3 linked regions of the Anaerobacillus sp. CMMVII genome follow. The protein of the gene in region 3 interacts with the protein of the main gene of each other region in a pairwise test. Links are inferred from orthologs where the notes say so. Each region holds a gene or a part of one and is shown on either strand. Other genes may lie near its edges.

Region 1 (10,214 bases), on a different replicon or contig from region 3:
CTAGCTCTATTTGTAATTGCGAATATTCGTTTCGTGATTGTTCAGTTATATCAAAAACTTGCTCTTTACTATCACTTACAGTATCAACCATTTTTTTTAATATATCGTCTAATGTTGTGTTATTCGCCATGAAAGTCCCTCACTTTAACTGTACATAACTATCCTATTAGAAAATAGAAACTAAGTACCTAATATTTTTATAGGTAAACTTTACTAGATTTCTAGCTAAACGTAGTGCATATCATGTGAAATTGGCTATTTAGTAGCAGACTTTTTGATAACTAGATTCCGTCTGTCTTATTTTCTAGCAGATCCACGTTTTCTATTCTACCATATAAATACGTAATTAGATGCTGTTTTAAGGGGGGGCAGGTGTTTTTTCATATTTATGTTACAATAAAAAGTGAACTAGTAACATCAAAAGGGGTGAAGTTGTTGCTCACGGCTTATTTTACAGTTAAAGGATATGGAGAGCATGAGCTTGTCATTCAAAAGTCGCGGTTCATTACCTATGTTACCCGTGTCACTACAGAAGCTGACGCTCAGGCATTCATTGAAATGATAAAAAAGAAGCATTGGGATGCGAACCATAATTGTTCGGCCTACCTCATTGGTGAACAGGACCATATCCAAAAAGCGAATGATGATGGTGAACCGAACGGAACAGCCGGTGTACCAATGCTAGAGGTTTTGAAAAAGCGTCGATTAAAAGATACCGTTGTTGTTGTGACCCGATATTTTGGTGGCATCAAGCTTGGAGCCGGTGGTTTAATACGAGCATATGGTAGTGCAACCAGTGAAGGTCTCAATGCAACCGGAATCGTTGAACGAAGACTCGTGCAAATTTTCATACAAAGGTTGATTACACTTGGCTTGGAAAATTGGAAAATGAAATTCGCGGTTCACATTATCTCCTTAAAGAAATTAATTATCTCGATCAAGTCGAACTTCAAACCTATGTAGCGAGCGGTGAAGAAGAGGTGTTTATCGAGTGGATGATGAACCTAACAAATGGTCAGGCAAAAATTACTGCCGGAGAACAAACATACTTAGAGGTCGATGTGTAAAGTACATAAAAAACTGATACCTTCGCTGAAGCGAGGATATCAGTTTTTTAAAAATAGCTAGTAATGCACATTCGAAGCTTGAAAGCCACAATGTTTCCTAACTATTGCTTTTCACCTAATGCAAACATAAGCTCAGTTTCAGCTACAACTTTTCCATCTACATAAGCTGTACCTTTTCCTTTGCCAATTGAGCCTCGTAAACGCGTGATCTCCACTTCAAGGCGAAGTTGATCACCTGGTTTGACTTGACCTTTGAAGCGACAACCATCAATCCCCGCAAAAAAGGCTAAGCGACCACGGTTTTCTTCCTTGATTAGCATCGCTACGGCACCTACCTGTGCAAGTGCTTCGATAATGAGGACTCCCGGCATTACTGGGTAATCTGGGAAATGACCATTAAAAAACTCTTCATTAGCTGTTACATTCTTAATACCCACCGCACGCGTACCTTCATCAAGTTCAATAATACGATCAACTAATAAAAATGGGTAACGGTGAGGAATGATTTCTTTAATTTGTTGAATATCTAACATTTTAGTACCTCCTATTAATAACAGATCTCATAATAGGATTGTATCATATTTTTGTAAGTTTCACACCTTCCACAAGTTGCGATAAGAAAACGCAAGCGCCGCCCATTTAAGCCCCGACAAGAAAATGTTCTTCGAGAAAAAAAGTGTGATCTTTCACTATTCTCGAGGGTCTAGGCGCACTGGAGCTAGACGTTTACACTTCCTTAAATTGTAAAAAAAACTGTGAAACAAATTTGTTTTCACAGCTTTTTACTTTCCATCTTTATAGATGATCTCATGAATTTTTAACCAAGGACCTTTACCAAGAACATCCTTTGGTTCTCCATCGCCAACAATACCGTAGCCAAACATCGCCCCAAGCACAAGACTTGCAGCAAAAATTAGAAGCACAATGATGAGGCGAACCCAGATCGGAATTAAACGAATTGGTTTACGTTTTTTACGCTTTTTCTTCGCTTCCTTCTGAGCTCTCACTTCTTGTCTATTTTTTTGTTCAGTAGGTTGATTATCGTTTTCTTTCGTCATTTGATACACCTTTTCAATAGAGATTTTCGAGCTACAATACATTGTCACCTTAAGCATAACTTGCTTTGGTTACTTTGTATATCTATCCTCTAATATTATTTACTAATCCCATCATTTGGTCAGCCATAGAAATGGACCGTGTATTAAATTGATACGCACGTTGTGCAAGAATTAATTCACTTAGCTCTTTACCAAGGTCAACGTTGGAACTTTCTAAAGTTCCTTGAATAATACCACCATTTCCTACAATACCAAACACATCAGCGAAGGTTAAACCTAAGTCATCAAGGTTCGGAAAAGAAAAGAAATTATCACCATTATTTTGAAGTAACTGCGGTTTCGTAATTTTTACTAGCTGCAATTGCCCCACGTTTAGCTGAGTATCATCATGTAAAAAAACATCAATTCTACCATTGTCCGTCACAAGTATCGACTTGTAATTAGCCGGAATCGTAATCCGTCCACCAGTTGAGGACATAACATAATCGCCATCTCCAGTAACAAGGAATAACTCGTCGTTATTAGTAGCATTTGGAGTTAAGTAAAACGCACCGTCTCTAGAAAAACGTCGCTCTCCACCGGCCTCTGTTGGCAAAACCTCGAAAAAGGCACCTTGTTCAGAAATCGCTAGATCCAACGCTCGTCCTGTTTGCATTAACGCTCCTTGTTCCATTCTAACATTTGTCTGGGAGACACGTGCACCTGAACCAATCCGTATGCCTAACGGAGTATTGCGCCCAGTTTCTTGGGTCCCGACAACTTGATTATTTAATTGCTGAAATAATAAGTCTTGAAACTGAACATCACGACGTTTGTAACCAGTTGTATTCACATTTGCAACATTATTAGAAATTGTATCTAATTTCTTTTGCAGCTGGCCCATAGTCACTGACGCCGTTATCATTGATTGATTCATGAGAGCACCTCTTTTTTACAGTGTAGAGTTTAAAGTGTAAAGTGTAGAGTCCTAAGGCATTGCTTCGTAGCGTTTCAAGCAACAAAACTCTACACTCTACACTCTGAACTCTAAACTAATTATCCTATTCTCCCAATCTCATTGACCGCTTTTTCCATGCTGCGATCGTACGCTTGGAGGACTCTTTGGTTGGCTTCAAAGGCCCGAAATGCAGTCATCATATCGGTCATTGTTTGGGCTGTATCAACGTTGGCACGCTCAATGAAGCCTTGGTTTAGTTGATACGAAATATTAGCATTACCGTTTGCAGAAAGAACAGCTTGTCCACCTTCGTAACGAAGGAGCCCGTTTCCTTCTTTTACAAGTTGATTAGGATTGGCAACAAAGGCAACATTAATTTGGGCAAAATTCGTACCATTCTCATTAACGAGGAACCCTTCCTGTGTAAGCTTAAAATCATCATTGCCTACATTTAAGCGATTCCCGCTTGGGTCAAGGACATAAAACCCTTCACTCGTCGTAAGGTAGCCTTGTCCATCAACTGTAAAATTCCCGTTTCTTGTATAACGTACTTCGCCTGTTTGATTTTCAACGGAAAACAATAATGCTCCCGGGCGTCCTGTTTCTTCATTCAACGGGACAACACCTTGAAGTAGAGCAATGTCTGTTCTGTTACCTGTTTCATGAAGATCACCTTGGCGAAAATTTAGGGTTCGCTCTTGCAAGTATACCCCTGTACTTAATTCACCAACGTGAGTCGTTTTTCCTTGGGGACGATTGTCAACGCCCATTGCTTGGATCAGCAAATTCGGAAACGCTCGCAATGATGCATCATCAGCGCGATAGCCTGGTGTATCGGCATTAGCTAAGTTATTTGTTAGCATTTCCTGACGGCGTTGCTGAGCAATCATTCCGGCAGCAGATGTATAAAACCCACGAATCATTATTGTTTCACCTCTATGTATCTTACTCTATCTATTCTATTTATCGGCTATCATGTTGGCAGTTGAAAGATATAGCAATTTTGGCAGTTTAGTATTTAAATTTTCGTCTTGACACCTTGTCCAAGTTTTCAAGTAAAATACCGGTTCCCTTTGCAACACAATGCATTGGCTCTTCAGCAACTAAGACAGGTACCTTTAATTCTTCTGCTAAAAGTAGATCAATACCATGAAGCAATGCGCCACCACCAGTCAGGATGACACCACGGTCAATAATATCTGCTGAAAGTTCAGGTGGAGTTTGTTCAAGAACACTTTTTGAAGCTTGTACAATATGTGAAATTGCCTCTTCTAAGGCTTTTTGGATCTCATCTGAGTATACGGTAATCGTACGTGGAAGTCCACTAACCAAGTCACGACCACGGATATCGATTTCCTCTTTGCGACTACCTGGGAAAACGGTTGCTACTTGGATTTTAATTGACTCAGCCGTACGTTCCCCGATTAATAATTTATACTTTTTCTTAACATAGTTTAAAATCTCCTGATCAAACCTGTCCCCTGCAACCTTAATTGAAGAGGCGGTGACAATATCGCCCATTGATAATACAGCAACATCTGTTGTCCCACCGCCTATGTCTACGACCATGTTACCGCTTGGTTGGTAAATGTCCATGCCTGCTCCAATTGCCGCAACTTTCGGTTCTTCCTCTAAGAAAACATTTTTACCACCGCTTTTTTCTGCTGCTTCACGAATCGCCTTTTGCTCAACTGAAGTAATGTTGGTTGGGCAGCAAATCAAAATTCGTGGTTTTGTAAAAAAGCCTCGAACATTAATCTTATCCAAAAAATGTTTTAGCATCGATTCAGTTAAATCAAAGTTTGCAATAACCCCGTCCTTCATTGGACGAAGAGCCACAATGTTTCCAGGCGTACGCCCGACCATTCGGAACGCTTCATCCCCAACCGCTAAAACTTTACCCGTGTGTGTATCTATTGCGACAACTGAAGGTTCATTTAATACAATTCCTCTTCCTCTTACGTGAACGAGAACATTTGCTGTTCCTAAATCAATTCCAATGTCCCTGCCAAACATGCCATTTCCTCCCTGCTTTAAGTAGCCGTTTCATCTATCACTAATTAGTTTATATCTAATGTAATATTTTATCATATTTTGTCAGTGCAGGGAAAATGATTTTTTTGTGAATTTACGATTGAGTCTCTGCTAACTTCTTACCGCTTACTGGCTCTGACTTCTGGTACTTCACTTTCGTTGCTTCGCCACCTCGTAAATGCCGAATCGACTTATGATACTCTAGTATTTCTTTCACTTCATTTGCCAGCTCTGCATTAATTTCAGGCAATCGTTCTGTTAGATCCTTATGAACTGTGCTCTTGGAAACCCCAAACTCCTTCGCAATCGTGCGTACGGTTTTCCTTGTCTCGACGATGTACCTGCCAATCTTGATTGTTCGTTCTTTGATGTAATCGTGCACACCTCTCGCCTCCTAATTCATGAGGGTCCTGCGAGCCCGAACGTCCGCTAACCGATAAAAACCCATCCCCTTATATATGTAAAGATGAACTCCCATACAATACGCCTCCGTCCAAGTGATCTTAGGCCCTTCCTTTAATAACTAATGATTTGTAACATTTTATTAAGGGAGACGGGTATATATGCATAAAAGGTGGTGAGACAAGGCTTTTAATTTAGAAAATTGTAAATTCTTGCTTTGGTGTTACCTTTTTGGGCAAATTGTGGGGTGGTGAGGAGGCGATTCATAAGGTTAGGATCGTTTATTTCTAGAAAATTTCTAATTTCTTCGTTTGAAAATGTGGGACTAATTAAAAGGGAGTAGTCTTTCATTGAGGGGATATGGGCATCTTTCATCTTCACGTTGCAACTAGGACACTTCCAGCCACCATAAATTTTAGGGATCGGTAGACATTCGCATTTAGGACAATAGACACCTTTTATAAGTTGGTCTGGGATCATACCAAATTGATCTAGTATGGGAGTGTCGAGCGGCGTATGTTGAGCTTTCATGGTACGGCAGATTTTTTTCACCTGTTTTTCATTGAGTTTATTTTCGGGGTAATATTTTTCAAGCTGTTGAATTTTTATCGGAAGATACTCACTGCGGATTACTTTTTAGAAGTGGTCTCGAGGATGGAGCTGGGATTTGCGCTAACAACTAAGGATAAGATAGTTAGATCTGTATAACCGTTTTGTTTTAGCCAGTTTTTCAGATGCATTTCTTGAAAATAGGCTTGGGTAAGCGGGTCACTAAAACCATCTCTTTTGGTGTCTAGCGTTCTAATAAGTTGATGATTTCTTTCATCGAATTGAAGGGTGCCGGCAATCGTTTTCACTTCAAGATTCAGGAAAAATTTTTGCGAGATTAGGAGATTATCGATTTGAAAAAAATGATTTCCGTCTTTAAGTCTAATTCCTCGTAAAATATAGTAGCTTTTCTCTGGTAAAAGGGAAAGTTGATAGTGTAAGGAGCATTCACCACGATAACCTGCTAGTCTCCTAGCTGTTTCGTCTTTAATTAGAGAGTATTTAGGTAGCATTATTGGGGTTCTTCGTTTCAAAGCAATAAGTTTTTCTAATTTAAGGGGCATTTTTAATTCTTTTATGATCATTTCACCACTCCTTTAGGGGGTTTATTCGATATTAACAGAGAAAATCCTGCTTCTAGAAAAGGTTTTTTGTGTTCTAGTTGGTTATTCGGACAACTTTTTTGGTTATTCGGACAACTTCAGTAATTATTCGAACAACTTTTTCAGTTATTCTGCAAACTTTCCACATTATTCGGCAAAGTCCAAAAAAAAAGTAAAAACTACTCCTTCTCTCAGAATAGTTTCTACTTGCTAAACTCATCTACATCGCAAACAACGCTAGCACTTGATTTTGTAATGAACGAATGATTTTCAATGCTTGGATCAGCTCAGCTTTATCGCGTGATTTCAAATGCGTAAAGGTGACCACTGATGTATTCGGCTCACCTTGTTTGAACCGTGCCCAACCTTGATTGACACGAATTCTCAAAGCAATACTGTAGGCAAACTTTAGCTCACCAGCAAAGTCCTCCGATACCACCTTTAACTTCTTTAACGACTCAATTTTTTGCAAGGGTGTCCCCTCATAGATTCCATTTTTGATCGCCAGTAATTGCAAGCAATGATGGAATGGAAACAGGGCATCTTTTTTTATATCAATCGTCGTCTTTTCTAATCGAAATAAGGCTCTTATCGGCTGGTCTAACGTTGGAACCGGATAATCCTTTTCTACTTTGGCCATTTGGTACATGTAAATTCGAGCTTTTGCCTGTTGTTCCTTAATCGTTGCTATAAATCGGTTGTGCAACGTTTGGTCGCCATACAATAACCGCATTGAAAAGAAATTTTGGCCAAGTAAGACATGCTCATTCGTCGAACGAACGCTCCAGCGACGGAGCCGGTCACTCCAGTTGCTAAGCGAGCCACACCACCCTTCTTCGCTTGCCATCATTTTGCCTTTGCAATGCTCGTAACCTGCTAATGTAAGCAGTCTGACAATCTCTGCTCCTAGCAACCGAAAATAATCTGCTACATCCTCGCCATCCTCATAGACTAAAAAATGGTCTTGGTCAGTTAAGAGATACTGTTCACAGCGACCTCCGCTTCCCATTTGATAGAAGGAAAAAGCGACTGGAGCCTCACCGACTTCAGCTAAGGCTAGCTTCACACAATGCTTGACGAGGCGATCATACAACTTCGTAATAACCTCTAACATGTTGATTGTTGGTAACTCATCATTGATCAGTGTTTCTAACACTTTATAAATCGCTTCTTTCACTTCACCGATGGTTTCCGTTGTCGATTCTTCAATGGTTTGGATGACGTTTAACTTTCCGCGATCTTTTTTTCTCATTAAATCTGACAAGGTGACGATCCCGACAATGTCACCCGTCCCACCGACAACAGGAAGATGCTTAACCCCATTCATTAAAAATAACGAAAGTGCTTCATAATAATAAGCATCCCTGGAAATTGTATAGGGATTTGTCGTCATAATTTCCCGTGCTTGCTTGTCTAAGCCAAGATTTCCGGCTACGACCCTTGCAACAATATCATTTTCAGTAATGATACCAACAAGCTCTTTTCGATCCATGACTAAAACAGATGTCGTCTTCTTATCTATCATTTTTTTGGCAACGTTTTGGATTCTGTCATCAAGACTAACAGTGTTGACTGGAAATTGCATTAAATCATGAACACGCTGAATAAATGGGTCACTTTCGCCCCACTTGCTCGCTAACTGAACTTGTTCAGCCAATGAGCCATAGATGTCACGAAGCCTAACAGCTATCTGTCGCAGTACAAAGTCGCGAACATTTTCATCTGGCCAACGCTCTTCAATGACCGAGTAAGAAACCTGCAAACAAGTCGTCTCTTCTATTGCTTTTACCTCAACCGTATAGTCATAAATATGCTCCGCTGGTTCTCCTAGAAATTCTGCTAAACTTGAAAAACCAATAATGTCATTTGTCTGTAAAACTTCCAGAACTTCGCCTGTACTAGAGTCGTCAATTAGTACCTCTGCCATTCCTTCTAAAATTATGAGCAGACCCTCGCGTGGCGTTTTTTTATATAAAACCGTTTCCCCTTTTTTATAAGTTCTTAACGTACACTTTTCGATTAACTCCGCAAAAACTTCAGATGACACCCCTTGAAACAAGGGGTGCCGACTTATTTTTTCTAAAAATGGACTATCTTCCTGGGGCATCATCTAACCATACCTCACCATCTTTATAAGTCATTTGCTCTGGGTATCTGAGGTCGATACACTCGTCTTGAAGATGTTGAGGTGGTGCAGCTGTTAGTTTTGAGACCGTGTACATAACAAGTAAGTTGACTGGTACACCAAACACACCAGCTGCTGTATCTAGTAATCCAAAAATTGTAATACCACTTCTGGCCAAGAAAATATATCCAAGGGTTACAAATAGACCTGAAAGCATCCCGGCAATTGCCCCTTCGGCATTAGCACGCTTCCACCAAACCCCTAATAGGAGAACCGGGAAGAACGTACCCGCTGCAAGCGAGAAGGCCCAAGCAACAATTTGCGTAATCACTCCAGGAGGATCAAGCGCTACAACACCAGCAACAATGGTTGAGAGAACAATCGCCCAACGCCCTGCCTTAAGTCGTCTCGCATCACTTGCATCTGGTCGCATCAAGCGATAGTAAATGTCATGAGCGAACGATGATGAGATCGTAATTAACAAACCACCTGCTGTCGAAAGCGCCGCGGCCATTGCACCAGCAGCAACTAGACCAATGACGAACATTCCGAGATTTGCAATTTCTGGTGTCGCCATTACCACGATGTCATTACTAATAACAATCTCTGGCCAACTAAGAATACCATCTCCGTTTGTATCAGCAACCTTAAGTCGACCTGTGTCTACCCAACTTGTTGTCCACGCAGGCAATTGGTCAATTGGACTACCAGCAACCTTCGTCATTAAAATAAAACGAGAAAACGCCGCATAAGCAGGAGCCGATAAGTATAAGAGTCCGATAAACAGAAGTGCCCATGCTCCGCTCCAGCGAGCCGCCTTCATCGTTGACACTGTATAAAAACGGACAATCACGTGTGGTAATGCTGCAGTTCCTACCATTAAACAGAACATTAATCCTAAAAATTGTGCTTTGTTACTCGATGAAAATGGTGCAAAGTATTCAGAGAATCCAAGCTCACGATCGAGATCACCGAGCTGACTCACAATGTTGTGATACGATAGCCACGGCAATGGGTTTCCGGTAATTTGTAGTGACATAAAAAGAACAGGTATTAAGTATGCAATAATCAAAATGATGTATTGAGCAACCTGTGTCCAGGTAATCCCCTTCATCCCACCTAATGTCGCATAGATAGCAATAATGACAACACCAATCATTGTTCCATACATCGTATCGATTTGGAGAATGCGTCCGATAACTACCCCTGATCCAGAAAGCTGACCAATAATATAAACGAAACTGATAATAATCGTGGCAATTGCCGCAATTAAGCGACCTTTATTTGTCCCGAATCGGTCACCAATAAACTCAGGAACCGTGTATCTACCATATTTCCGCAGTTGTGGAGCTAATAAAAAGGTTAAGAATAGATAGCCTCCAGTCCAACCCATGATATAAGCCAAACCATCATACCCCAAAATCATAACAGTTCCAGCCA
Region 2 (10,333 bases), on a different replicon or contig from region 3:
ACGTACCATGCCACTTTTGGCAGCTTCTACATTTGAATTTGATACAGTCTCGATGATTACACCTTTCCCATCCTGATCAAAGCTTTTTGTCACTCGACCAGTGGCGGGTACTGCATAAGCTACATTTAATTCTTCTCCTTCAAGATTTTCTAATGCTACATCTCTTGTCGTCGGAAGTAAAGCTAACGGCTTTCCAAATTGATCCTCATACCAATTGGCAACAGTCGCAAATTGAAATTCTTGTTCAAATGAATTTTTTACAAATTGCCTTGCCCCCTCAAGTTGTGGTATTTGCGTTCTGAATAATATTCCAACAATTAAAAACAGGCAAACGGCTGTTAAGATTTGAAACATTAAAATATCTTTTCGAAACAATTTCTCTTCTGGTTCTCCTGCTCCTTTTGCACTACTAGGAAAATAATAATCCGTGTCATCTCTTGATTCACTATGACTAGGATAGTATTGCGGTTGTGAACGCTCTTTTCTACCTATTTCACTACTAATCTTTCTTCGTCTTGCTTGAATTTTTCGACGAATTTCATCGACCCTGTTCGCCATCTATATTCATCCCCTTTTTTAGTGTAGAGTGTAAAATTTAAAGTGTAAAGTTTTGCGAGTTACTCGAAGATGTAAAGTAGCGTAAAATCCAATTTTGTAGATAGCTCTTAAAAGTAATTTTTTATGATTTTCATTGAGTAATCTTAGCCTTGAAGCAACTTCAAGCAATTCATAATTCATTAATTAATAGATATGACTTGTCCGGGTAGGATATGCTAATTAGTTTAAAGTGTAGAGGTTAAAGTTCTGTGGTACTCGAGAATGATCAAAAGAGGCTTCGAAGCACCTTCTTAAGAGAAGATTGTTGCTATTAGCTTTTAGGTCGTAACCAAGCGAATGCTTGGTTCTTCACGCTTTGCGTGAAGCTTTTGAGAATAAATAAGCCATTGAGACAAATAAATTTTTCCCAATGGCTTATTTATTCTCAAAAGACGACCTAAAAGCAACAAAGTTTACGTAAACAGCCAATAAAAAAGAAACAAAACAATCATGTTTAATCTCTCAAAATTTTTATAAGATTTATCCTGCTATCTTAGTGTTTATGTGTAAAAATCAGGCTTTTGGGATTTTTACGGGTAGCGTCAAGTATTTTGTGTAAGCATTAAAAGTAGGGCCCTATGAATTACTTTAGTTATTTTCTGAATTTTCAGTCATGTATGGCAGGGGAGCCCGTACATGACTGAAAATTTTTCCATTTTTTAGTTATATCGTTCAGTAAACATTTCTTGTAACTTTGATTTTGATTGTGCAAATCCAGCAGATATTCTAGTTGACCATTTGTCATTCATCGATTTAACTGTTAGATACAAGATCTTCTCAGCTGCTTTAATATCAGGTAGGCTATTCATTGGTTTTACACGTTTTCGAAACTCTTTTATTGTTCTTTCAATCCAATTAGTTGTATAAATACCAGATCGGATATCCATAGGATATTTCATAAACGTCAATAACACTGGCAGATCCTGTTCCCAGGATTGAACTTCTTTTGGATACTTTTTAGACCATTCTTCTTTAAACTTCTCAAATTGAATTTGAGCGATTTCTCTTGTTGGAGATTTATAAACTAACTTCAATCCTTCAGATATGTCAACTTGGTCTTTTTTTCGTACTTGGTTTAAGGTATTTCTTACTTTGTGAACCACACAACGCTGTACATCAGCTTTAGGATACACAGCTAGGAAAGCCTCTTCGAGGCCGCTTAATCCATCAAAAACTCCTAATAAAACTTCTCTTAAACCTCGCGTATACAAATCTGCTAAAATAGTATGCCATCCAGTTGAACTCTCACGTCCCCCTACGTAAAAGGCTAGAATTTCACGGTGACCATCTTCATTTACCCCCATGACAACATAGACAACTTCTTTATCCACCGTATCTCGGCGAACTTTAATATACATTCCATCTAAATATAGTACAGAATATCTCTTATTTAACGGACGTTTTTGCCAAGCTTCAATATCTTGATGCACAACTTCCGTTATATTACTAATCGTTGTCGCGGAGTAAGTTGAGCCGACCATTCTTTCTACAAACTTACCAACATCACGGGTGCTCATCCCAGTTTGGTACATACGAATAATGGCTTCTTCTAACCAACCATCTCTACGCTTGTAAGGCTCAAATAATTGAGTCTTATATTCTCCTTGGCGGTCACGAGGTACAGAAATATCCTCAATTTTACCGTATTTTGTGTCCAATGACCTTTCATAGTAACCGTTACGTTGAAGCCCTTGATCAGGTTTCTCTACTTCAATAAAATTCTTAATTTCTTCTTTTAAGTATAGCTCCATTTTATCTTTTAAAAAGTTTTTTACTAAATCTTCAAGTTGATTCGTAAATTCGTTAGCAGGTATAATAGATTTCATAGTAGGGTTTTTCCTCTCTGTTTGGGATGTCGCAATTCCGAGGATACCCTACTTTTTTATTTTTTGGAGACTCCAAATTTTGGCCATTTATGTCTTACACAAAATATTTTATACCATCTTTTTACGAAAGCAACAAACTTTGCGAAAACAGCCTTTTAAAAAGTAACCATTCATCCCCCACTTACTCGTAAACTCCTTGGAGTGGGGGTCTTCTGGCCAAAAATGATAAAAAAGTTAGCAAGACTTGCTCGCTAACTTTGAAAGATTGGATTATAACAATTTAAGCCCTAATCCCAAAAAACTTTTTCATTTTTGTGAACATGCCCTTGTTATCTTCTAAAGACATCAAAGGAACAGATTCGCCTAAAATACGTCTAGCTATATTTCGGTAGGCAATAGATGCTCGACTCGTCGGTTGGAATGCAATCGGCTCACCTTTATTAGAAGCTTTTATGACATCATCATCATCTGCAACAATTCCTAATAGCTCAATTGCTAAAATTGAAACAATCTCGTCTACATCTAGCATATCACCATTTTTCATCATATGGCTGCGAATTCTATTTACGACAAGTTTAGGGGGCTCAATATTTTCTTGCTCTAGCAACCCAATAATGCGATCTGCATCTCGAACTGCCGACGTTTCAGGTGTCGTTACAACAACTGCTTTATCAGCACCAGCGACAGCGTTTTTAAAACCTTGCTCAATTCCTGCAGGACAATCAATAATAACATAATCAAAGTCTTCTTTTAATTCTTTAATGATTACTTTCATTTGTTCTGGATTTACGGCTAATTTATCTTTTGTTTGTGCTGCTGGCAAAAGCATAAGACACTCAAAACGCTTGTCCTTAATAAGTGCTTGTTGCAACCTACAACGTTCTTCAACTACATCAACAATATCATATATGATTCGGTTTTCTAAACCCATTACAACATCAAGGTTACGTAAACCAATATCTGTATCTACTAAGCATACTTTTTTCCCTGAAAGCGCAAGGGCAGTACCAATATTTGCAGATGTAGTCGTTTTTCCAACGCCGCCTTTACCAGAAGTAATTACAATCGCCTCTCCCATGCGAAACTCCCCTTTCTAATTGAGTTTTAAGTTTTGAGGGTTGAGTTTAGAGTTATTTAATAGCAAAGCTTCGGAACCCTACCAAAACTAACTCACAACTCATAACTCATAACTCAAAACTTGTAACGTTTGTTATTCCTGGGCGTATTTTACCCATTTGTTGTATTCTCTCTATGGCAATTTTATTATCGTAACCAACATAAGCACATTCCATGTCATGGCTTTCATTGTCTTTCGTATCAGGTGACCGGCTAACAATTTCTGCGATACGCAATTGTGATGGTTCCATTTTTGAAGCAGCAATCACGGCTTCGGAATCACCCTCACTTCCTGCATGAGCAATCCCACGTAAGACACCCAAAATATAAATGTTTCCCGTAGCAACAACTGTTCCACCAGGGTTAACATCTCCTAGTAGGAGTAGATTCCCTTTGACTTCTAACACCTGACCAGAACGAATAACTCTTATAATCGTAGCAGTTTGGGCTTCTTTTTGTAAATTTTCTGCCTCTTGTTTCGTGATAATGTTCGATTCTATTTGGTTTATTACAAGCTTTTGCTGATCACTAATAATTGATATTAATTGTTCCTTTTGGGGCTCTGAAAGATAACGATTCCCAACCGAAACTTTTACATGTACAGCTGGCCCTTCTGAAATTTGTGGATAATTTGAGGAAAGCTTCTCTTCAAGCTCACTGACAAGTTCAGAAAACGAACACTCGTCGTCCAAATATAAGATTAGGCCTTCTTTGGTTCCTCGAATTGTTACATAGTTTGTTTTTAACATGGCCAAAGTTCACCTCTAACTTTCTTTTATTCAACGTTGCCATCTAAAATCCTTTTTTCTTTTATTGATTTTTTCTTCAATATCGTCTTTATTTTGTAAAAAGACTAATAATTTTCGTAAAGGATACGCAAATATGATTAAAAACACACTATTTACGAGTAAGCTTGGCAAAAGTCGTTCATAAAAGAAGTTTTCATGAAGAAGATTTGTAATATTAACCATAGAGTAAATTCCATAAACTAAATATTCAAGGAGAATCGTACCGACGATCGTAGTAATAAAGAGTAATGATAAGTTCTTCTGAAAAATCTTGTACGAAAATCCAAGTAAATATGTAATAAGAGCCATACTAAAAATATAGACACCCAAAACGTGAGTATAAATAATATCTTGAAATAGTCCAAGAAAGAGAGCATAAATTGTACCTGTAGTTCTCCCCAAAAAGATAGCTATTACAATCACAACGACGAAAGCAAAACGAGGGATTATGATGAACTCTGAACCAAATCGGTCAGGGGCAATCACTTGCATGACTGTTCCTTCGATAATAAAGAGAATAAATATAATAGAGGGAAGGAGAAATCGTAACATCGCTAATTCTCATCCCCTTCCTCTATTATGCTTTCATCAATTACTGCAGCAGTTCGATTAATGATCATCACATAATCTAAATGATGAAAACTAGCCGAGGGCTCAACGTAAGCATTCTTTGTTAGCCCATATTCATCTGCCTCGATCTCAATGACTTTGCCTATTAAAAGTCCTTGTGGGAAAACACCACCTAATCCTGAGGTTACCACTGTTTGACCTACTTCGATCTCTGCATCAGCTTCAATCTTTCTGAGCATTAAAGCACCTGTTTGTTCATCGAAGCCCTCAATAAAGCCAAAAACTTCTACATCCTCAGCATCAACCATCGCTGAAATCCTGTTGGTACGATCATGATCGCGGAGCAGTTGAACAGTTGCTGTAAATTGCGAAACATGTAAGACCTTACCAACTAGTCCTTTAGAGGTGATAACAGCCATATCTCGTTCGATCCCATCTTGTTCGCCCTTGTTAATTCCAATATATTCATTCCAACGATCTGGGGAACGATGGATAACTAAGGCAGGGGTCAGGCTATAGTTATATAAACTTTCTTTAATATCTAATGCTTCTTTTAAATGTTCATTTTGCCGACGTAGCACATTTACTTCAACAGCAATTTGTGCATATTCATCTAAATGAGCTTTTAACACTCGATTTTCTTCGTATAAGTTGCTCAATTCATTAATATTCTCAAAGAAACCCGCTACATAAAGAGCGGGTTGTTTAAATACTTGTTGGACCCATCCTACAGAGTCTTTCATAAACTGTTCCGGCCATGTTAGGCTTCTTCGATCACTCATGGAATAGCCAATTAATGCCACCAAAAGAATTATACTAACGAGAAGCACTATTAGTCTCTTATTTGAAAAAAATTGGGGCATTCATCACACCTACTTACTTACGATTTGAACGAACTGTAATCCCAGCCTTTGATCGGAATAAGTGAAGATTTTCTAACGCTCTTCCTGTTCCTAAGGCTACACAATCTAACGGATTTTCTGCTACTAAGACAGGCATATGAGTTTGATCAGCTAAAACGCGATCAAGATTACGTAATAATCCACCACCGCCTGTAAGAACAATTCCACGATCCATAATATCAGCAGCTAATTCAGGTGGTGATTTTTCTAACGTACTTTTCACTGCTTCAATAATTGTGGTAACTGTATCCTCAAGTGCTTCAGCTATTTCACTAGCCGTAATTGTTATTGTTTTTGGTAAGCCTGTCACTAGGTCACGACCGCGAATATCCATATCCTCAATGCCTTCAGGAGTTCCAGCTGAACCGATTTCAAATTTAACAGCCTCTGCAGTTCGTTCCCCAATCATTAAGTTATATGTTTTCTTGATGTAATGGATAATAGCATCATCCATTTCATCACCTGCCACACGAATTGACTGACTCGTGACAATTCCTCCAAGCGATATTATCGCAACTTCTGTCGTACCACCGCCAATGTCAACAACCATGCTTCCTGTTGGCTCCCAAACAGGTAGATCAGCTCCAATTGCTGCAGCAAACGGCTCTTCAATAGTATAGGCCTCTCTTGCACCAGCTTGCTTTGTAGCATCCTCAACTGCTCTTTTTTCAACAGCAGTAATTCCTGATGGAACACAAACCATTACATTAGGTTTACGTGTGAAAATCGAACGATTTCGTAGGGCTTGTCTTATAAAATATTTCATCATGGTTGCCGTAGTATCAAAATCAGCAATAACTCCATCTTTCATTGGGCGAACTGCTACAATATTTCCTGGCGTACGACCAATCATATTTTTCGCATCATTTCCAACTGCCTCAATTGTTCCTGTATCTGTTCTAATCGCAACTACAGAAGGTTCACGAACAATAACACCTTTCCCCTTCACATACACCAGCGTATTAGCTGTACCTAAATCAATTCCTAAGTCTTTTGAAAAACCACCAAACATCTATGTAATCTCCCTTCAATGGAAAGCGTAAAACGCTATTTAAGTAATTTCTAGTTGTAGTAATGAAAATCCATAACCTTTATTATACTGAAAAAAAATAAAAAATGATAGTGTTAAGTTATGAGTATTGAGTTTTGAGTGTTGAGTTTTTATTTGTAGCGCTTTGAAGTCTTACCAAAAAACAACTTATCACTCATAACTCATAACTCATAACTCATAACTTAAACGTAGCCTTTCTCCTTCAAACTAATAAATTTCTTATCACCAATAATGATGTGATCTAATAATTCAATGCCAATGACTTTACCACTCTCGACTAGACGCTTTGTTACTTCAATGTCTTCTTTACTGGGAGAAGGATCTCCACTTGGATGATTATGAAGACAGATAATTGAAGCTGCTGAGTGACGAAAAGCTTCTTTATAGATTTCACGTGGGTGAACAATGGAAGCATTTAAACTACCTATAAAAATTGTCTTTTTATGGATCACATGATTTTTCGTATTTAAGTATAATGCTACGAAATGCTCTTGTGTTAGAAAACGCATTTCCTCCATCATAAACCGCGAGACATCCTCAGGAGAACGAATGATTATTCGATTTTCTTGCTGAAGCTTATGTACACGGCTGCCTAACTCTAATGCTGCTAACAATTGTACTGCCTTCGAGTTACCAATCCCCTTTATTTCTTTTAATTCTGTTGCCGAGGAATCCTTTAATAGTCGTAACCCATGGAAATGGTGCAAAATTCTTTGTGCTAATTGTAAAACTGATTCTTGCTTTGTACCTGTTCCTAATATAATTGCGATTAGTTCTTGATTCGATAACACGTGAGCTCCTTCTGAAATTAAACGTTCCCTCGGTCTTTCACAATATGGAACATCACGAATCATTAATGGCTTCCCTTCCATCACTACTCCTCCTTTTTTTACGGGAGGAGCATCGCGGTTGTGCTACTCCCGATTACGAAATCACATGTTGAAAGTTTTTTAATTCTCTCACTGTCCTCGCTAACGGTAAGCCAACAACGTTAAAGTAGTCACCTATAATCTTTTTTACAAATAGCGCACCAAGTCCTTGAATTCCATAAGAGCCAGCCTTATCAAACGGCTCGCCACTTGCAATATAGTCTTCAATTTCTTTTGAAGTAAGTTGCCAAAAAGTAACGATCGTTTTTTCATGAAAGACAACCGTTTTTTCTTTCGCGATGATCGCCACTCCAGTATAGACTTCATGATCATTGCCTGCTAATTGTTCTAGCATTCGGAAGGCCTCTGCTTCGTTATTAGGCTTTCCTAAAACCGTTCCATTTATTGAAACAATTGTATCAGCACCAATGATTATTGAATCGTCATTACGGCTAAGCACATCGTTAGCTTTTTTGAGCGCAAGTTGTTCTACTAGTTCATAGGGAGACAAGGTTTCAGTGATTGTTTCCTCAACGGTACTTGTGGAAATAGAAAATTGTAGCTGCGCTTGTTCGAGCAGCTGTTTACGGCGAGGTGAGCCGGAGGCTAAAATGAGTTTTTTCACGGAGATTCTCCTTTGTAAAATAAATTCTTTTCAATCTAATGTATTTCATCATTCTTTATTTTCGCTATGATCTTATGCAGTTGAGTAAAAGACATTCACCTACATATAGTTTGATATAGCTTGACTAATTATGAAATTCATTCAATAGACAAAAAAGAAAAGAAATTTTTTCCAAAGGTTACTACTAGAATAGCAAAATTTGTTCAAAAATTCCAATTCTTTTTTGTTAAAGAAGCTATAAAAAAATTTACTTTCCGAATAATAAATCTGATCCTGCAATCCCTGGTGCAGTCATTTCATTAGGATCTAGGATTACATTTAATTCTTCTTCCGATAAAATTCCTTTTTCAATACAGATCTCACGTACAGGTCGCCTTGTTTGAATTGCCTCTTTAGCAATCCGTGCAGCAACTTCGTAACCTACATGAGGGTTAATGGCGGTAATAATGCCAACACTATGCTCAACCATTTCACGACAGCGTTCAATATTTGCTGTAATACCTTCAATACAAAATTGTTTAAAAACCCTTATCCCATTTTGAAGAATTGATAAAGATTGTAATAAATTAAAAACCAATACTGGTTCCATTACATTTAACTCTAATTGCCCTGCTTCTGAAGCAAGTGAAATCGTATGATCATTTCCAATAACTTGAAAAGAAATTTGGTTTATTACTTCAGCCATTACTGGGTTTACTTTTCCAGGCATAATTGATGAACCCGCTTGACGTGGCGGGAGATTAATTTCATTAATTCCAGTCAAAGGACCAGAGCTCATGAGCCTTAAGTCATTGGCAATTTTTGATAGATTAATCGCTAATATTTTTAAAGCACTTGAGAGCTCTGTATAAGCATCCGTGTTTTGTGTAGCGTCAATAAGGTCTTCAGCATTTTTAAACGGCATGCCAGTATGCTCTGCAAGATATTTTACAACAAGAGTTATATACTCTGGTAAAGCATTTAATCCAGTTCCAACTGCAGTTGCTCCCATATTAATTTCAAATAAGTGATCTACCGAATTTTTCACACGATTTAAGTCACGAGTAAGTACTTTTTTGTAAGCTCCAAATTCTTGCCCAAGACGAATTGGTACTGCGTCTTGTAAGTGAGTACGCCCCATCTTGATTACTTGGTCAAACTCATTCGCTTTTTGATCCATTGCACCTATTAGTTCCTCTAAAGAAGTGGTTAAACCTTCTGCCAAATGCAAACATGCTATATGGATTGCTGTTGGAAAGGTATCATTTGTTGATTGAGCCATATTCACATGAGTGTTAGGGCTCACCATCATATAATCTCCTTTTTTTCCACCTAGGATCTCAATGGCTCGGTTTGCAATTACTTCATTAGCATTCATATTAAAAGAAGTTCCAGCTCCACCTTGAATTGAATCAACTACAAATTGATCGCTTAATGCCCCTGAAATGATCTCATCACTTGCTTGAGCGATTGCATGAGCAATTTTTTTATTTAATACACCGACATCACTATTTGCCATTGCCGCCGCTTTTTTTACGTATGCAAATGCGCGTATCAATTCTTTGTGTGGCGGAATTCCTGTAATTGGGAAATTCTCAATGGCCCTGGCAGTTTGAATTCCGTAATACGCATCTTGTGGTATTTCCTTTTCTCCCATTAAGTCTCGTTCAATTCGAACTTGTGACATAAGTAACCCTCCATCTCTCTTTTAGGCTTGTCAAAAATCTAGGCGCTTTTCGTAACCATTGTTGCGATAAAAACAAATCGGTTGCAAAAAACAACAATCTTCGAAAACAACCAAATATAAATAACAATGCCACAGTTTGTACTAAAAAAGGTTAAAAGACTTTTTTCTCTCTAATTATTATGTACTTCATTAATAGTTATAAATATTAAAGATGGAAATGTCAAAGCATATATAGTAAAAATAAGAAAAGCGCAAGCGCCCTGCTTTGCCCCGACAAGCAAATGTTCTTCGAGAAAATAGTGTGCTCTTTCACTTTTATTCTC
Region 3 (10,261 bases):
TAACCATGTTAATTCCTTCTACAAGAACACGACCTTTAGTTGGGTACGCTTCTAAAATAACGCCTTGTTTTCCTTTATCTTTACCAGAGATCACTTTTACAGTGTCACCTTTTTTAACATGCATTTTAGGTGTTGACATAATCGCACCTCCTTAAAAGGCAATTTCTAATTAGTCCGTTCATGATTATAGAACTTCTGGAGCAAGGGAAACGATTTTCATGAATTGCTTTTCACGAAGCTCGCGGGCAACAGGTCCAAAAATACGAGTTCCACGAGGACTCTTATCTTCTTTAATAATAACTGCTGCATTTTCATCAAATTTGATATAAGAACCGTCATTACGACGAGCACCAGTCTTTGTACGAACGATTACAGCTTTAACAACGTCACCTTTCTTGACAACGCCGCCTGGTGTTGCTTGTTTCACCGAGCAAACAATTACATCACCAATGTTAGCTGTTTTGCGGCCTGAACCACCTAATACCTTAATACAAAGTACTTCACGTGCACCTGAGTTATCAGCAACTTTTAAACGAGTTTCTTGTTGAATCATACGATCTTACCTCCCTTCGGAAACAATACAAGATCTTTCACTATTAAATAATTACCGCTTCTTGAACGATTTCTACTAAACGGAAACGCTTATCTTTTGATAAAGGACGAGTTTCCATAATTTTAACGATATCACCGATCTTTGCAGTGTTATTTTCATCATGTGCTTTTAATTTCTTTGAATACTTAACACGTTTGCCGTACAACTTATCAGTTTTGTAAGTTTCTACTAATACCGTGATTGTTTTGTCCATTTTGTCAGAAACAACTCTACCAGTATATTCCTTACGTTGATTACGCTCAGTCATTGCGCAAACCTCCTTTCAAATTATTCGTTAGTTATTCCTAGCTCTCTCTCACGCAATACTGTTTTTGCACGAGCTATTGCTTTACGAACTTCACGAATGCGGGCTGGATTGTCTAACTGTCCAGTCGCTAATTGAAAGCGTAGGTTGAATAACTCTTCTTTCAGTGACTTTGCTTTCTGTTCGATCTCGGCAGTGGTTAAGTTACGGATCTCATTAGCTTTCATTTGCGTCACCACCCACTTCTTCGCGTTTTACGAATTTACATTTTACAGGTAATTTGTGAGCAGCTAAACGTAATGCTTCACGTGCTACTTCTTCAGATACACCTGCGATTTCAAACATAACTTTACCTGGTTTAACTACTGCTACCCATCCTTCAGGAGCACCTTTACCGGAACCCATTCGCACCTCAAGAGGCTTAGCTGTATATGGCTTTGATGGGAAAATTTTAATCCAAACTTTACCGCCACGCTTCATATAACGAGTCATTGCACGACGAGCAGATTCAATCTGACGGTTAGTAACCCAAGAAGCTTCTGTAGCTTGTAGACCAAACTCACCAAAATGTACTTCGGTACCACCTTTTGCTTTTCCGCGCATTTTTCCTCTATGTTCGCGACGATATTTTACACGTTTAGGTAATAACATGATTATTTTCCTCCTTCCTCTTTTTTCGTTCCTTTCGTTGGAAGGACTTCACCACGGTAAATCCAGACTTTAATTCCTAGCTTACCATAAGTAGTGTCAGCTTCTGCTGTTCCGTAATCAATATCAGCACGTAAAGTGTGAAGTGGAACAGTTCCTTCGCTATAGTGTTCAGAACGAGCGATATCTGCTCCGCCTAGACGACCAGATACTTGAGTTTTAATACCTTTTGCTCCAGCACGCATTGTGCGTTGGATTGCTTGCTTCATTGCACGACGGAAAGAAATACGGTTTTCTAATTGACGAGCAATATTTTCTGCAACTAATTTAGCATCTAAATCAGCTTGCTTAATTTCAAAAATGTTGATGTGAACTCGCTTGTTAGTAAGTTGGTTTAAAGCTTTGCGAAGTGCTTCAACTTCAGATCCACCTTTACCGATTACCATCCCAGGCTTAGCTGTATGGATTGTTACATTCACACGGTTTGCAGCGCGTTCGATTTCAATTTTAGATACAGATGCATCCTTAAGACGCTTTTCGATATATTCACGAATTTTTAAGTCTTCGTGTAATAGATCAGCATAGTCCTTTTCAGCGTACCATTTTGACTCCCAGTCACGAATAATTCCTACACGAAGTCCTATCGGATTTACTTTTTGACCCACGCTTTACCCCTCCTTCTTTTCTGAAACAACGATAGTAATATGACTAGCGCGTTTGTTAATTCTACTTGCACGTCCCATAGCGCGAGGACGGAATCTTTTTAAAGTAACTCCCTCATCAACAAATACTTCACTAACAACTAGTTTGTTTACGTCCATTTCATAGTTGTGTTCAGCATTTGCAATAGCAGAGTTTAACAGCTTTTCTACTACTGGAGAAGCTGCTTTAGGTGTGTGGCGTAGGATCGCTACAGCTTCACCAACTTGCTTGCCCCGAATTAAGTCTACTACTAGACGAACCTTACGAGGAGCAATACGCACTTGTTTAGCAACTGCTTTCGCTTGCATATAGAGTACCTCCTCTCATATTAACGTCTTGTTTTCTTATCATCTGCAGCATGGCCTTTATAAGTTCTTGTAGGTGCAAATTCACCTAACTTATGACCCACCATATCTTCAGATACATAAACTGGTACATGTTTGCGTCCATCATAAACTGCAATTGTATGACCAATAAAATCTGGGAAGATTGTTGAACGACGTGACCAAGATTTAATTACTTTCTTCTCGTCTTTTTCGTTTAATTCAACAACTTTTTTCATCAAGTGATCATCGACAAAAGGTCCCTTTTTTAAGCTACGACCCATGAGTGTGCCTCCCTTCGCGATTGTGCTACGGCTCTTTTGAACCGTAGTGCAATCCCGTTATTTTTTACGACGACGTACAATGTACTTGTCGGAATGTTTATTTTTCTTACGAGTTTTGTATCCAAGAGTTGGTTTGCCCCATGGAGACATTGGTGATTTACGTCCGATTGGTGAACGACCTTCACCACCACCGTGTGGATGGTCATTAGGGTTCATTACAGAACCACGAACTGTAGGTCTAATACCTAACCAACGAGAACGACCCGCTTTACCAATGTTCACAAGTTCATGCTCAAGGTTACCAACTTGACCAACAGTAGCACGGCAATTAGATAGGATCATACGAGTTTCACCTGAATTTAAGCGAACTAGTACATATGCCCCTTCTTTACCTAACAGTTGAGCTTCTGTACCAGCAGAACGAACTAATTGTCCACCTTTACCTGGCTTTAACTCAATGTTATGAATAACAGTACCTACTGGGATGTTGATTAATGGTAAAGAGTTACCTACTTTAATATCAGCAGTTGGACCACTCATTACTTCCATACCAACTTTAAGACCTTTTGGTGCTAGAATGTAACGCTTTTCTCCATCTACATAGTTGATTAAAGCGATATTAGCAGTACGGTTTGGATCGTATTCGATCGTAGCAACGCGTCCTGGAATACCATCTTTATTACGTTTGAAGTCAATTACACGGTATTGACGCTTGTGTCCGCCACCTTGATGACGTACTGTCAATTTACCTTGGTTATTACGTCCGCCTTTTCTATGAATCGGCGCTAGTAACGATTTTTCCGGCTTGTCAGTAGTGATCTCTTGGAAGTCAAGTACAGACATTCCACGACGTCCGGCACTGGTCGGTTTATACTTTTTAATCGGCATTGTTATTTCCCTCCTTCACTTAAAACTTAAACACCTTCAAAGAATTCTAATTCTTTGCTTTCAGCAGTTAACGTAACGATTGCTTTTTTACGACGAGGCGTATATCCTGAGTGACGTCCAAATCTCTTGAACTTACCCTTGTAATTCATCGTGTTAACGTTAGCTACTTTCACTCCAAAGATCTCTTCAATCGCGTCTTTAACTTGAGTTTTATTTGCTCGAACGTCTACTTCGAAAGTATATTTCTTTTCTGACATTAAATCAGTTGAACGTTCTGTAATCACGGGGCGCTTAATGATATCACGTGCGTTTTCCATTACGCTAGCACCTCCTCTACCTTTTGAACGGCGTCTTTAGTGATAACTAGTTTGTCATGCTTTAACACGTCAAGAACGTTAATTCCTTCAGCAGTAACAAAAGTTACTCCAGGGATGTTACGAGCTGATAATGCAACGTTATCGTTGTAATCAGCAGTAACTACTAACGCTTTACGGTCAGCTGATAAGCTACTTAAAATTGCCACCATTTCTTTTGTTTTTGGAGCATCTAATTGTAAACCTTCAAGCACTACGATTTCTTCAGCAATTACTTTTGAAGCTAAAGCTGATTTGATCGCTAAACGACGTACTTTTTTAGGTAATTTGTAGCTATAGCTACGTGGCGTTGGTCCGAATACTACTCCACCACCAACCCATTGAGGTGATCTGATAGAACCTTGTCTTGCACGACCAGTTCCTTTTTGACGCCATGGTTTACGTCCACCACCACGAACTTCTGAACGTCCTTTTACATCATGTGTACCTTGACGTAATGAAGCTTGCTGCATTACAACAGCATCATGTAATACACTTTCATTTGGCTCAATACCGAACACAGCATCTGATAATTCGATATCACCAACTTGCGTTCCGTTTTGGTTAAATAATGCAACTTTAGGCATGAGGTATCCTCCTTTCTTTCTGTCGATTAGTTCGCTTTAACAGCGCTCTTGATAGTTACGTAGCCTTTTCTAGCTCCTGGTACATTACCTTTTACTAAAAGTAAGTTACGCTCTGTATCTACCTTAACGATCTCTAAATTTTGAACAGTGATTTGTTCTCCACCCATACGTCCAGGTAATAATTTACCTTTGAATACGCGGTTAGGGGCAACTGGTCCCATCGAACCAGGACGACGGTGATAACGCGATCCGTGAGCCATTGGTCCACGAGATTGGTTATGACGTTTGATAGATCCTTGGAAACCTTTTCCTTTAGAAATACCGGTAACGTCTACGATGTCACCTTCACTAAATGTATCTACTTTGATCTCTTGACCAACTTCGTAAGCAGCAAAATCTGTGCCACGAATTTCCTTCATGTAGCGCTTAGGATTAGCATTGGCCTTTTCAGCATGACCTTTTGCTGGCTTAGTTACGCGAGATGCTTTCACATCGTCATATCCTAATTGGATCGCAACATATCCGTCTGATTCAACTGATTTCTTTTGAAGAACAACGTTTGGACTAGCTTCGATAACAGTTACTGGTACCACGTCGCCTTTTTCAGTGAATACTTGAGTCATTCCTAATTTTTTCCCTAAGATTCCTTTGGTCATGAGTCACACCTCCTGATATAAGTAATTTATAGTTGTTTGCCATTTGATTTTTGTTTGGTCTAACTATTAAAGCTTGATTTCGATATCTACGCCTGACGGTAAGTCTAAACGCATTAAAGCATCCACAGTTTGTGGAGTTGGGTTCACAATATCAATTAGACGCTTATGCGTGCGCATTTCAAACTGCTCACGAGAATCTTTATACTTATGAACCGCTCTTAAAATCGTGTAGATTGACTTCTCTGTAGGAAGAGGGATCGGTCCAGAAACCTGAGCACCTGAACGTTTAGCTGTTTCTACGATTTTCTCAGCAGATTGATCTAGAATTCTGTGATCATAAGCCTTTAAACGAATGCGAATTTTTTGCTTTGCCATTTGATAACCTCCTTTATCGTCCATTTTATAAACAGACATACTCCGTGAAAATTTCCTCACCTTCACCATGGCAACGGGCTCGGGTGTGTCAGCAACCTTCCACATCATCGCTGTCAACGACCAACATTATCTATTATAATGATTATACTAGAAGAAAGCAAGTGTTTTCTGTTTCTAGTCGGTCGCACTTTTCCTATTATATAGACAAGCTTCACCGAATGCAAGCTTTCTATAAAAAATTTATGCATTTATACGGTATATAAATATTTCCAGTGGTGATTTTAGTGGAGATTGCTGAGTTTATTGTGGTTTTTGGTGGGAAAGGTCTGTGGGGTAATCGTGTTTCTTCTATATAATAAGAGTTGTATATTGCTATGGCTAGTTGTAAGATTAAGGTATTAATCGGAGAGGAAGTGGTTTATGATTACTAAAGCTCGAGAGGAAAGCGAAGAGTTACTTATTTTTCGCAAGTTAAATTTGCGTAAGGAACTGTTAGAAAAGGACAAGCTTTATTATTTCAATCTAGAAAAGGGCTACAAAGGAGAGTTAGCTTTTGATGCTAGGATTGATCATCTTAGAAATAACTGGATCATACTTAATGATCTACTGCTCAAAATTAATGAAACTTTATTTCAAATTGATAAGGTAATAATAGCCCCTGAGATAACTTATTTGTTTGAAGTGAAAAATTTTGAAGGAGATTATCTCTTTGAAGCAAATAACTGGTTTACTTTAACTAAATCTGAAATTAAAAACCCTCTAACTCAACTACAACGTTGTGAATCATCGTTACGCCGTTTACTCCGTCAGATTGGTTTCAAATCCGCTATTGAAGGGCGCCTAGTTTTTATTCATCCAGAGTTTCATCTATATTGTGCTCCACCTAATCTACCAATTATATATCCTACACAACTTAACCGTTATTTAAATGAGGTAATTGGAAATACGTTGCAATTAGATGCCAGACATTTTAGGTTAGCGGAAAAGTTAATTAATCTTCACATTGAGAAAAACCCCTATAGCCAAGTACCAAGTTATTGTTATGAACAATTAAAAAAGGGAATAAACTGTCCATGTTGTGGCGCATTCTATACTGACATAGCTAAACTCAACTTGTTTAATTGTAAAAGATGCAATTACCATGAGAAAGTAGAAACTGGGGTATTACGAAGTATAGATGAGCTATTATTATTATTTCCTAATAGAAAAATTACCAAAAACAATGTTTGGGAATGGTGTGCGATAATCAAATCTAAAAGAATAATACAAAAAATACTTTTGAAAAACTTTGATATCGTGGGACGCGGTAAAGCTATTCACTACATCAAAAGATAATAGGCTACTCAATCGCTATAATTAGATACAGTATTGGTTCAAGACAACATTAGGAATGTGTTATGAAAGTTCGTATTAGCTCGGACATGAATTTTAATATACAACAACAGTATTATCCTTGCTCAATCCGAGGCGATTCGAACTCCTTTTTCAGGCTATTTCGTGTTCAATCCACAGCGATTCGAACATGATTACACACATTTCCTACCAAACCTTGCTCGATTCACATCGATTCGAACTCCTTTTTCATTACTCCAGGCTATTTCGTGTTCGATCCACAGCGATTCGAACATGATTACACACATTCCCTACCAGACCTTGCTCGATTCACATCGATTCGAACTCCTTTTTCATTGCTCCAGGCTATTTCGTGTTCGATCCACGGCGATTCGAACATGATTACACACATTCCCTACCAAACCTTGCTCGATTCACATCGATTCGAACTCCTTTTTCATTGCTCCAGGCTATTTCGTGTTCGATCCACGGCGATTCGAACATGATTACACACATTCCCTACCAAACCTTGCTCGATTCACACCGATTCGAACCTCTTTTTCATTGCTCCAGGCTATTTCGTGTTCGATCCACAGCAATTCGAACATGATTACACACATTTCCTACCAGACCTTGTTCGATTCACACCCATTCGAACCTCTTTTTCATTACTTCAGGCTATTTCGTGTGTTCGATCCACGGCGATTCGAACATGATTACACACATTCCCGACCAAACCTTGCTCGATTCACATCGATTCGAACTCCTTTTTCATTACTCCAGGCTATTTCGTGTTCGATCCACAGCGATTCGAACATGATTACACACATTTCCTACCAGACCTTGCTCGATTCACATCGATTCGAACTCCTTTTTCATTGCTGCAGGCTATTTCGTGTTCGATCCACGGCGATTCGAACATGATTACACACATTTCCTACCAAACCTTGCTCGATTCACACCGATTCGAACCTCTTTTTCATTACTCCAGGCTATTTCGTGTTCGATCCACAGCGATTCGAACATGGTTACACACATTTCCTACCAGACCTAGGTCAATATATTTTTACTACCTAAACCTTACTTGTTTCTTCATAAATAGTACAACACCAAAACAAAAAGGTAGCTCCCGAAAGAGCTACCTTTTTACTATGAATTACTCAACGATTGTTGCAACTACTCCAGCGCCTACAGTACGGCCACCTTCACGAATAGAGAACTTAGTTCCTTCTTCGATACCGATTGGAGCGATTAGTTCAACAGTCATTTCGATGTTGTCTCCAGGCATTACCATCTCAACGCCTTCTGGAAGTTGGATGATTCCAGTTACGTCAGTTGTACGGAAGTAGAACTGTGGACGGTAGTTAGAGAAGAATGGAGTATGACGTCCACCTTCTTCTTTTGAAAGAACATAAACTTCTGATTTGAACTTAGTGTGTGCTTTAACAGTTCCTGGCTTAGCAAGGATTTGTCCACGTTGGATGTCATCACGAGATACACCACGAAGTAATGCACCAATGTTGTCTCCAGCTTCAGCATAGTCAAGAAGCTTACGGAACATTTCAACACCAGTTACAGTTGTTGATTTTGGCTCTTCAGTTAAACCAAGGATTTCAACTACATCCCCAACTTTAACTACTCCACGCTCAACGCGTCCAGTAGCAACTGTTCCACGTCCAGTGATTGAGAATACGTCCTCAACAGGCATCATGAAAGGCTTGTCAGTTTCACGAGGTGGTGTTGGGATGTAAGAGTCAACAGCATCCATAAGTTCGAAGATTTTAGCTTCCCACTCAGCATCTCCTTCAAGAGCTTTAAGAGCAGAACCTTTGATTACAGGAATGTCATCTCCTGGGAAGTCGTATTCAGAAAGAAGGTCACGAACTTCCATTTCTACTAATTCAAGTAATTCTTCGTCGTCTACCATGTCACACTTGTTCATGAATACAACAAGGTAAGGTACACCTACTTGACGAGATAAAAGAATGTGCTCACGAGTTTGTGGCATTGGGCCATCAGCAGCAGATACTACTAAGATACCGCCGTCCATTTGAGCAGCACCAGTGATCATGTTTTTAACATAGTCAGCATGTCCTGGGCAGTCAACGTGTGCATAGTGACGAGCATCAGTTTCGTACTCAACGTGTGCAGTTGAGATTGTGATACCACGCTCACGCTCTTCAGGAGCACCATCGATTTGATCATAAGCCATAGCTGTACCTTTACCAGACTTCTTATGAAGAACTGTAGAGATTGCAGCAGTTAATGTAGTTTTACCATGGTCAACGTGTCCGATTGTACCAATGTTAGCATGCGTTTTCGAACGGTCAAATTTTTCTTTACCCATTTTGAAAAGCCTCCCTTAAATATTCAAATATATATTTATAATTATAGGAAAGGTAGTACTTATACCACCTTTCTTAGATTACAACATTTTCCTCTTAGATACAATAATGTTAAAAAATTATTGTCCTGTTTGCTTCTTAATAATTTCTTCAGAGATACTCTTAGGAACTTCTTCATAATGATCGAAGTGCATAGAGTACGTTCCGCGTCCTTGTGTACGAGAGCGTAAAGATGTTGCGTAACCGAACATTTCAGAAAGTGGAACCATTGCACGAACTACTTGCGCATTTCCGCGTGCTTCCATACCTTCTACACGTCCACGACGACTTGTTACATCTCCCATGATGTCTCCCATGTACTCTTCAGGAATAACAACTTCAACTCTCATCATTGGCTCAAGGATAGCTGGAGAACAATGTGCTCTCGCATTCTTAAGTGCCATAGATCCAGCGATCTTGAACGCCATTTCGTTAGAGTCAACGTCATGGTACGAACCATCAAAGATAGTAGCTTTAAGGTCTAATAAAGGATAACCTGCAAGCATACCATTTTGCATTGATTCTTTAATACCAGCTTCAACAGCAGGTACGTATTCACGTGGTACTACCCCACCAACGATTTTGTTTTCAAAAACAAATCCTTCGCCTTCTTCTAGTGGTGAGAATTCAATCCAAACGTGACCATATTGTCCACGTCCACCAGACTGACGAACGAACTTACCTTCAACTTTAGCCGATTTACGGATTGTTTCACGGTAAGCAACCTGTGGAGCACCAACATTAGCTTCAACTTTGAATTCACGACGCATACGATCTACGATGATATCTAAGTGAAGCTCACCCATACCAGCGATAATCGTTTGTCCTGTTTCTTCATCAGTGTGAGTTTTGAACGTTGGATCTTCTTCAGC

The links.
Region 1: the proteins of tuf (region 3) and mreB interact in binary tests that used the Bacillus subtilis proteins (3 or more experiments, as listed by UniProt). The link is inferred for Anaerobacillus sp. CMMVII from one-to-one orthologs.
Region 2: the proteins of tuf (region 3) and H1D32_RS07130 interact in binary tests that used the Bacillus subtilis proteins (3 or more experiments, as listed by UniProt). The link is inferred for Anaerobacillus sp. CMMVII from one-to-one orthologs.

Annotation. Positions count from the first base shown.
Region 1 is NZ_JACEHK010000017.1:192,043-202,256, reverse strand. Bases 3,077-5,894 are described here. They hold mreB (rod shape-determining protein), read right to left. Parts: upstream 5,079-5,894; coding sequence 4,074-5,078; downstream 3,077-4,073. Other genes in these bases: spoIIID (sporulation transcriptional regulator SpoIIID), read right to left, coding at 5,191-5,478; H1D32_RS22430 (flagellar hook-basal body protein), read right to left, coding at 3,161-3,985. In the rest of the region: H1D32_RS22455 (sensor histidine kinase), read right to left, coding at 1-130; 3-hydroxyacyl-ACP dehydratase FabZ, read right to left, coding at 1,169-1,600; H1D32_RS22440 (DNA-directed RNA polymerase subunit beta), read right to left, coding at 1,850-2,125; H1D32_RS22435 (flagellar hook-basal body protein), read right to left, coding at 2,208-3,041; H1D32_RS22415 (nuclease-related domain-containing protein), read right to left, coding at 6,128-6,631; H1D32_RS22410 (DUF294 nucleotidyltransferase-like domain-containing protein), read right to left, coding at 6,870-8,759; H1D32_RS22405 (sodium:solute symporter family protein), read right to left, coding at 8,740-10,214. UniProt on the Bacillus subtilis protein: Forms membrane-associated dynamic filaments that are essential for cell shape determination. Acts by regulating cell wall synthesis and cell elongation, and thus cell shape.
Region 2 is NZ_JACEHK010000002.1:624,928-635,260, reverse strand. What follows is about bases 4,793-7,729. They hold H1D32_RS07130 (rod shape-determining protein), read right to left. Parts: upstream 6,812-7,729; coding sequence 5,774-6,811; downstream 4,793-5,773. Other genes in these bases: radC (RadC family protein), read right to left, coding at 7,033-7,722; mreC (rod shape-determining protein MreC), read right to left, coding at 4,882-5,760; mreD (rod shape-determining protein MreD), read right to left, coding at 4,793-4,879. Also shown: H1D32_RS07160 (M23 family metallopeptidase), read right to left, coding at 1-558; H1D32_RS07155 (IS256 family transposase), read right to left, coding at 1,257-2,423; septum site-determining protein MinD, read right to left, coding at 2,704-3,501; septum site-determining protein MinC, read right to left, coding at 3,608-4,288; more of mreD, read right to left, coding at 4,319-4,792; H1D32_RS07120 (Maf family protein), read right to left, coding at 7,775-8,344; aspA (aspartate ammonia-lyase), read right to left, coding at 8,592-10,010.
Region 3 is NZ_JACEHK010000001.1:160,442-170,702, reverse strand. Bases 7,258-10,122 are described here. They hold tuf (elongation factor Tu), read right to left. Parts: upstream 9,353-10,122; coding sequence 8,162-9,352; downstream 7,258-8,161. Other genes in these bases: fusA (elongation factor G), read right to left, coding at 9,470-10,122. Also shown: rplX (50S ribosomal protein L24), read right to left, coding at 1-124; rplN (50S ribosomal protein L14), read right to left, coding at 185-553; rpsQ (30S ribosomal protein S17), read right to left, coding at 597-860; rpmC (50S ribosomal protein L29), read right to left, coding at 881-1,084; rplP (50S ribosomal protein L16), read right to left, coding at 1,074-1,508; rpsC (30S ribosomal protein S3), read right to left, coding at 1,511-2,170; rplV (50S ribosomal protein L22), read right to left, coding at 2,174-2,515; rpsS (30S ribosomal protein S19), read right to left, coding at 2,536-2,814; rplB (50S ribosomal protein L2), read right to left, coding at 2,872-3,702; rplW (50S ribosomal protein L23), read right to left, coding at 3,729-4,019; rplD (50S ribosomal protein L4), read right to left, coding at 4,019-4,642; rplC (50S ribosomal protein L3), read right to left, coding at 4,669-5,298; rpsJ (30S ribosomal protein S10), read right to left, coding at 5,365-5,673; H1D32_RS00790 (nuclease-related domain-containing protein), read left to right, coding at 6,094-7,008; more of fusA, read right to left, coding at 10,123-10,261. UniProt on the Bacillus subtilis protein: GTP hydrolase that promotes the GTP-dependent binding of aminoacyl-tRNA to the A-site of ribosomes during protein biosynthesis.